2 regions of the Variovorax sp. 10L426 genome follow, and region 1 is predicted to be linked to the other one. Evidence: riboswitches for the same ligand, from Rfam matches in the RefSeq annotation. Region 1 holds a riboswitch; the other holds the start of a gene.

Evidence for each region. A riboswitch is a leader RNA that binds a small molecule or an ion and turns the genes downstream of it on or off. The one in region 1 is predicted to bind glycine.
Region 2: linked by a shared signal. The riboswitch ahead of AC1DHL_RS21425 (D-amino acid dehydrogenase) and the one ahead of gcvT (glycine cleavage system aminomethyltransferase GcvT) in region 1 are both predicted to bind glycine.

The regions. Positions count from the first base shown of each region.
Region 1 is NZ_JBFTJF010000004.1:154,775-158,522, forward strand. It holds gene gcvP (aminomethyl-transferring glycine dehydrogenase) at 1-325, opposite strand, end outside; gene gcvH (glycine cleavage system protein GcvH) at 364-741, opposite strand; gene gcvT (glycine cleavage system aminomethyltransferase GcvT) at 803-1,999, opposite strand; glycine riboswitch at 2,014-2,124, opposite strand; glycine riboswitch at 2,140-2,239, opposite strand; gene AC1DHL_RS07350 (ABC transporter permease/substrate-binding protein) at 2,326-3,748, opposite strand, start outside.
Region 2 is NZ_JBFTJF010000015.1:63,880-67,627, forward strand. It holds gene AC1DHL_RS21420 (FAD-dependent oxidoreductase) at 1-1,186, shown strand, start outside; glycine riboswitch at 1,213-1,313, shown strand; glycine riboswitch at 1,318-1,423, shown strand; gene AC1DHL_RS21425 (D-amino acid dehydrogenase) at 1,512-2,834, shown strand; gene AC1DHL_RS21430 (FIST signal transduction protein) at 2,795-3,748, opposite strand, start outside.

The DNA of each region.
Region 1 (3,748 bases):
CGTTGCGCAGGATCACGCCCGGCGTGTGGGTGCCGTAGTAGCCCTGTCCGATGAAGCTCTTCGCCACCTTGTTCTTCGCGGCGATGGCCTTGAGTTCGGCCAGCGCGTCGGCCTCCGTCACCGGCGCAGGCAAGCGCATCGGCCGCGCGCGCCGGATGGCCGGCGGCACGATGCCGTCGATCAGTTCGGCCCGCGTGGCCGAGCCGATCGCCGACAGCATTCGCGATTCGTCAGCAGCTTCGATGCCAATGTGGCGCGCGATGAATTCCTCGGCGTTCTCAAGCTCGCTGAGCGAAGGGAAGAGGGGCAGGACGGATGTCGACATGGATGGAGGGCTCAGGAGGGCAGGGGACTGGGATTAGCTCAGTTTTCGGCTGCGAACTTTTCGTACGTGGTGTCGTCGAGCAGGCTTTCGAGTTGCGTCACCTCGCTGACGCGCGCCTTGAAGAACCAGCCTGCGTCCATCGGCGCGCTGTTGGCGAGCGAGGGGTCGGCGCGCAGCGCTTCGTTGACTTCAGTGATTTCGCCGGAGACCGGCATGAAGACGTCGGCGGCGGCCTTGACCGACTCGACCACACCCGCGACCTCGCCCTGGGCGAAAGTCTTGCCCACTTCAGGCAGATCGACGAAGACCACGTCACCCAGTGCGTCCTGCGCGTGGACGGTGATGCCGACGGTGACGAGCGTCGCGTCCGCTTCCTGGCGAACCCACTCGTGATCCTTGGTGTACTTGGTGGTCATGAACAAAAGCTCCTTGAGATAAGAAATCGGAACGAAATCGGCAGGACTTGAAGATCGGGTCTCAGCCGCGGAAATAGCGCGCCGGGACGAAAGGCATGGTGCTGACTTCCATCAACACCGGCTTGCCGCGCACCATCGCCTGGATGCGCGTGCCGGGCTCGGAATAGGCCAGCGCAACGTAGGCCATGGCGACGGGCCGGTCGACCGTGGGACCGAGCAGTCCACTGGTCACCTGGCCGATGGCGAGGCCTTCGAAGGATTCGAGCAGCGTGCCGTCGCGCACCGGAACACGCTCCAGCGCGACGAGGCCCACGCGTTTGCGCTTGAGGGTGTCGTGGTCGAGATGGCCCGCCGTGCCGTCCGCGGCAGTGAGTTGCGCCAGCACCTTGGCCGCGCCCGGGAAGCCGCCTTCGCGCGCACCACCGGACCGTCGCACTTTCTGCATGGCCCAGACGAGCGAGGCTTCGACTGGCGTGGTCGTCTCGTCGATGTCGTTGCCGTAGAGGCAAAGCCCGGCTTCGAGCCGCAACGAATTGCGCGCTCCCAGGCCGATGGGCTTGACCTCGGGTTGCGCGAGCAGCAGCCGCGCAAGGCGTTCGGCGTCCGCGGCGCCGACGGAGATCTCGAAGCCGTCTTCGCCGGTGTACCCGCTGCGGGTCACGAAAGCCGGAATGCCGCCGATCTGCACGGCGCCACCGGTCATGAAGACAAAGCGCTCGACGCCGGGCGACAGACGCGCCAGCGTCGCGCCAGCCTGCGGTCCCTGGAGCGCGAGCAACGCGTGGTCGGGCATCGGCAGGACCTGGCAACGGTGCCCGATCTTCGCGGTGATGTGCGCGATGTCGGCCTGCTTGCAGGCGCCGTTGACGATCACGAACAGCGAGTCGTTGCCCTCGTTGAAGAACATCAGGTCGTCGAGGATGCCGCCGTCGTCATTGAGCAGCAGTCCGTAGCGCTGCTTGCCGGGCGCCAGGCCGATCACATCCACCGGCATCAGCGTCTCGAAGGCGGCCGCGGCATCGGGGCCCGACAGGCGCAACTGGCCCATGTGGGAAATATCGAAGAGTCCCGCAGCCTCGCGCGTGTGCTTGTGTTCGGCCATGAGGCCCGCCGGGTATTGCACGGGCATCGAGTAGCCGGCGAAAGGCACCATGCGCGCGCCAAGCTCCACGTGCAGTGCGTGAAGCGGGGTCTTCAGAAGATCGTCAGTCGATGCGGAGGCCAAGGCACTCTCCAAAAGGGGGCAGTCCAGATCCATGGCCGAAGCCATGGGCCACCCCTGCTGTCCGCTTTACCTGAGAGATTCACCCCACGATCGGGGCTTGCTCCTTCGGTGGACGAGTCCGTCGTCGCGACGGGTCGTCTCTCTCCAGCAAGGAAACGCCCTGAATGCGGGCGCTTCGCCAGTCCTTTTGCCTGAGCGTTCGGGCCCGTGCTTCGATGGGACCTGCGCCTTCGGCGGCCCCGACGCGGCGGGGCTCTCTCCTGACTGCGCGAGTGTAAGGGATCGAAGGCGTGCCCAACGGCGAATTCAGTGAAGTTGCTGCACCGGAAGAAGCCTGTCGATGCGTTCAGTTTCAAGTTTCAGTATTTGCGACGCATCAGGTATTCGATGCACTCGAAGAATGCCTCGCTGAGCAGGGCCAGCACCGCCGCGGGTATGGCCCCGGCGACCAGCAGTTCGCGATCGTTGAGTGCCAGGCCGGTCACGATGCGTTCGCCGAAACCGCCCGCGCCGATGAAGGCCGCGATCGTCGCGGTGCCGATGGCGATGGTCGTCGCCGTCCGCACGCCGGCAAGGATCGTGGGGAGCGCGAGCGGCAGCAGCACCACCCGCAGGGTCTGGCCGCCGGTCATTCCCAGCGCGGTCCCTGCCTGCCGCAACCCGACCGGGACTTCGGCCAGGCCGGTGACTGTGTTCCGCATGATCGGCAAGAGCGAATAGAGCGTGAGCGCGATCAGCGCCGGCACCAGGCCGATCGCGCCGACGGCCGAGATCAGGATCGCCAGCAGTGCGAGCGAGGGAATGGTCTGCAGCAGGCCCGTGAGCCCCAGGACGAGCGCACGCGCGTTCAGGTGCGGAAAAACGAGGACTCCCACCGGCACCGCGATCAGGATGGCGACCCCGACCGAGACCGCCACCAGGAGCAGATGTTGACGCGCGAGGCGGACAAGGTCGGGGCCGAACAGCTTGGCGAGGAAACCCCGTGCCGCGGCTTCCTTGGGGAGGGCGGAGCCGGTTGTCTTGGCGGCGGGTGCCTGGGCGACGATCTTGCTCTGCGCCAGGAAGTCACGCGCGATCGCGTCGAACGCCACGCCCTGCAATTCGGCACGCGCATTCATTGCGATCATGGCGTGCTCGTCGACGCGGCCTTCGAGTTTCTGCAGTGCCGCCCACGCCTTGGGCAATCTTGTCGGCACGTCGAGCCGGTAGAGCACCACCGCGTCGTAGCGAGGGAAATATTGGCGGTCGTCCTCGAGCACACGGAGGCCGAGATGATCGATCTTGGCGTCGGTGGTGTAGATGTCGGTGACGTCGATCTGCTTCGCCGCGATGGCGTCGTAGGCGAGCCCATGATCCAGCCCCGTCGGCGTCTGTGTGAAACCGTATCGCGCAGCCAACCCTTGCCAGCCGTCGGCGCGGCCGATGAACTCGTTCGACAGTCCGAGCTTCAGTTCAGGATGGCTGGCGAGGTCGCTCAGGCTTCGCACGCCGAGGCGGTCCGCATCGGCCGCGCGCATGGCGAGCGCATAGCCGTCGTTGAACCCGAAGGGAATCGCGGCGCCCAGGCCCAGCGGCCGGAGCGCCGCGTTCATGTCCTCGAGCGTCATCGACTGAGGACTCTTGAGGATCTCCAGGGCGATGGTGCCGGTGTATTCGGCATAGAGATCGATGCTGCCGGAACTCAAGGCCTCGTAGACGATGGCCGTGTTGCCGAGTCCCTGCCGGACCACCGGGGGGGCGGCGGTATGCGGCGCCGCGGTCTGCGCGAGAACCTCTGCCAGG
Region 2 (3,748 bases), on a different contig from region 1:
ACTCGGTCACGAGGTGATCGTGGTGGACCGCCACGCGACCCCCGCCGCCAAGGCCCGGGGCCGGGCCGAACCCAGCGAATCTGCGATTGCGCTGCAACGCTCCGAAGCGGATTCGGCCTATGCGCGACGAACAGAAGGCGGCTGGTCCCGCCTGCGCGCAAAGGTGCGTCATCGCATCGCCAAGCTGCTCGACCGAGCCATTGGCGAACCGGCGAAACGCGACCCGCTTGAGCACATGGTGCGTCTCGCCGCCTACAGCCGCGAGAGCGCACGTGCGCTGCGTGACGAGGCCGGCATGTCGCAACGGCCGCGCTCGAACGGGCTCATGAACTTCTTCACCGACGCCCAAGCCTTCCATGGGCGCATGGCCCGCGCACCCCACTGGTCCGAACTCGGCTGCGAGGAACGTCTGCTCTCCGCCGAAGAGGCCACGGGCCTGGAGCCTGCATTGCATGCCGTCGGCAGCAAGCTCGCCGGAGCGACTTTCTCGCTCGAGGACCCGGCACGCGATCCCGCCCAGTTCGCGGCAAGCATCGTCTTTCTTTGCCGCGCGGCCGGTGTGCGCTTCATGATGAAGCACACCGTGGTCTCGCTGAAGACGCGTGACGGCCGCATCAGTCATGTCGACCTGCTGGATGCACAAGGACAACCCACCACCGTGCGCGCGCAGTCCTATGTTCTCGCCCTGGGCGCATCGAGCGTTCCGCATGCGGAAGACCTTGGCATCGACATGCCGCTGAATTTCGTTCGCGAGTACATCGCCACGATGCCGGTCAGGGACGCCGCGCACGCACCGCACATCGTGCTGCACGACCGACAGGGCAAGCTTCGAATCGCACGCGTCGAGAACGCCAACGGTGTCTATCTCCGGGTTTCTTCCACCGTGCGCGTGAGCCATGACGAGCAGAGCGAGCCAGACTCGGACCGCTTCGAAGCGATCCTCAGGCGCATCGAGGCGCTGTTTCCCGGCATGACTGACACCGCGCAGGCTTCGTTCGAAACCGCCATGCACGCGGTGAGCCGCAATCGGCTGCCAATGGTCGGCAAGACGCGAGTCCCCAACCTGTTCCTCAATACCGCCCCGGGCACGGCGACATGGACGCACGCCTGCGGCGCGAGCAAATCGATCGCCCGTATCGTCAGCGGCTTGCGGCCCGAACTCGACTTCGCCTTCAGAGGGCTGTAGCCAGCCGGGCGCGGCGCCCCTACAATCGCCGCACTGCAGGAGAGCGGGCCGCTTGGCGGCCCCACCGAAGGCGCAAACTCCCATAAACGCTCAGGTCGGCTCGCACAAACGAGCCTGTACTGCACCAACTGTCAGAGCCGTCTGGAGAGCCATCACACCACGTGATGCACCGAAGGAGCAAACCTGTTGCGGGCGCAACGGGTGAATCTCTCAGGTACCGAGGACAGGGGGAGCGGCAACTTGGACGCACGGTCCGGTTGCTTTTCTTTTTCACAGCATCCGTTTCCGTTCGAGCCAAGAGCTGCAACCTTCGAGGGTTCTTGAAATGCGCGTGATCGTTCTTGGCGCCGGCTTGCTCGGCGTGACTTCGGCTTACTTCCTCCAGCAACTCGGCCATGAAGTGACCGTGATCGACCGGCAGGCCACACCTGCTGCCGAAACCAGCTTCGCCAACGGCGGCCAGATATCAGTGAGCCATGCCGAGCCCTGGGCCAATCCGAGCGCACCGCTGAAGGTGCTGCAATGGCTCGGCAAGGAGGACGCTCCCCTGCTCTTCCGCCTCCGCGCCGACATGCGGCAGTGGCTCTGGGGACTGCAGTTCCTGCGCGAATGCACGCCGGCGCGCACCCGCCACAACATCGAGCAGATCGTTCGCCTGGGCACCTACAGCCGCGAAACGCTGCAGCAACTGCGCCGCGACACCGGCATCGCCTACGACCAGCGGACCCAGGGCATCCTGCACTTCTATACGACGCAGAAGGAATTCGACGCCGCTCTGGCGCCAGCCGAACAGATGCGCGCATTGGGCTGCGATCGCCGCGTCATCTCGGCAGATGAAGCAGTGAAACTTGAGCCCGCGCTGGCGCACGTCCGCCCGCAACTGGCCGGCGCCACCTACACCGCCGAAGACGAATCGGGCGATGCGAACCACTTCGCGCGCGAACTCGCAGCGTTGGCCAAGGCCGCAGGTGTTCGCTTCCTGATGAGCCACACCGTGACCGCTCTTCGTGAGGCCGGCGGAACGATCGACCATGTGGAAGCGACCGATAGCGAGGGCCGGTTCCAGCGCATCCGGGGCGATGCCTTCGTGCTGGCCATGGGTTCCCTGAGCCCGCTGCTTGCCGCGCCGCTGGGCATCCGCCTGCCGATCTACCCGGCCAAAGGCTATTCGGTCACGATGCCGGTCGTGGACGCGCCCAAGGCCTACCAGGTGTCGTTGACCGATGACGAATTCAAGCTCGTCTTCTCGCGCTACACCTCCGAAACCGGCGATCGGATGCGCATCGCAGGCACGGCGGAGTTCAACGGCTACGACCGCGACCTGAACCGCGTGCGCTGCGAAGCCATCGTGCGACGGGTCGAACAATTGTTTCCGGGTGCCGCCGACGCCACGCAAGCTCAGTTCTGGGCCGGGCTGCGCCCAGCGACGCCGAGCAACGTGCCCCTGATCGGCGCGACGAAACTGCCGAACCTGTTCCTCAACACCGGCCACGGCACGCTGGGCTGGACCCATGCCTGCGGCTCGGGCAAGTCGATCGCACGCATCGTCAGCGGTCTCGCGCCCGAGGTGGATTTCAGCTTCACCGGCGCGCGCGCAGAAACGAAGCCTCAGTCGTCGCTGGTGAAGACCGTCAAGACGCCGGTGTAGCCATACAGGTGGTGCCGCGCAATCTCGCCGGCGGCGAAGAAGCCGACCAGCGGCACATCGCCCAGCGCGTGTCGCACGATCTGCAACTCGGCGCCCGGCGCGCCGAAGTGCGGGCCGCCGCGGCCTGAGCAACTCACGTAGACGGCACCGGCGATGCGGCGGGCCGGATGCGGCGCCGCTTCGGCCTCGCCGGCCGCCACTGCGCGCGCGGTGGCCAAGGTTTGCTCCTCGGGCTCCAGTTCCTCCCGGATTTCGGCGCACACACGCATGAGGTCGGAGCGCGCGGCCTGCGCGTTGCGCCGGCAGAAGCTCAAGCGCATGCCGACTTCGGCCACGTCGGCAATCGCCACGCCGCGACGCGTCGGGTCGAGGCCAATGATGTGCCGCACCCGGACATCGGCACCCAGGTCGCGCGTACGACGGACGCCGTCGCTGCCGGCCTCGGCCAGCCCCACCAGCGTGGCACGCACCGCGTCCACCGCATGCTCGGGCGCGTCGAGGGATACGTTCAGATCGTCCAGCAGCACATCGAGTGCAGGCTCGCCATCGAGCGTCAGCAGCAGGTTGCCGTCGACCTCGGTGATTTCACGCTCCTCCGACACGGGTTGGCAGCCCTGCGTGACGCGCGACACCAGACGCACGCCTTCGCCGAACACCACGCCCGACAAGCCCCCCGAGAAAACGCCGCCCACGGCGCCATGTCCCGGGATGTTGCCGTTGCCGCCGACCGCGAACTGCAAGGAGCCGGCGCGCCCGGACGAGAGACCGCCGAACAGGTAGCCGGTGTCGGTGCGATCGGCCATCTCGGCGATCAGTTCGCCGAGTTCCGGCGTGCGCGGGTCCGCATGCACGAGCGCCGTGTTCGCCGCGAAGCCGCTCATCTCCGAATTGGCCAGAGGCGCCACGCCGGAGAA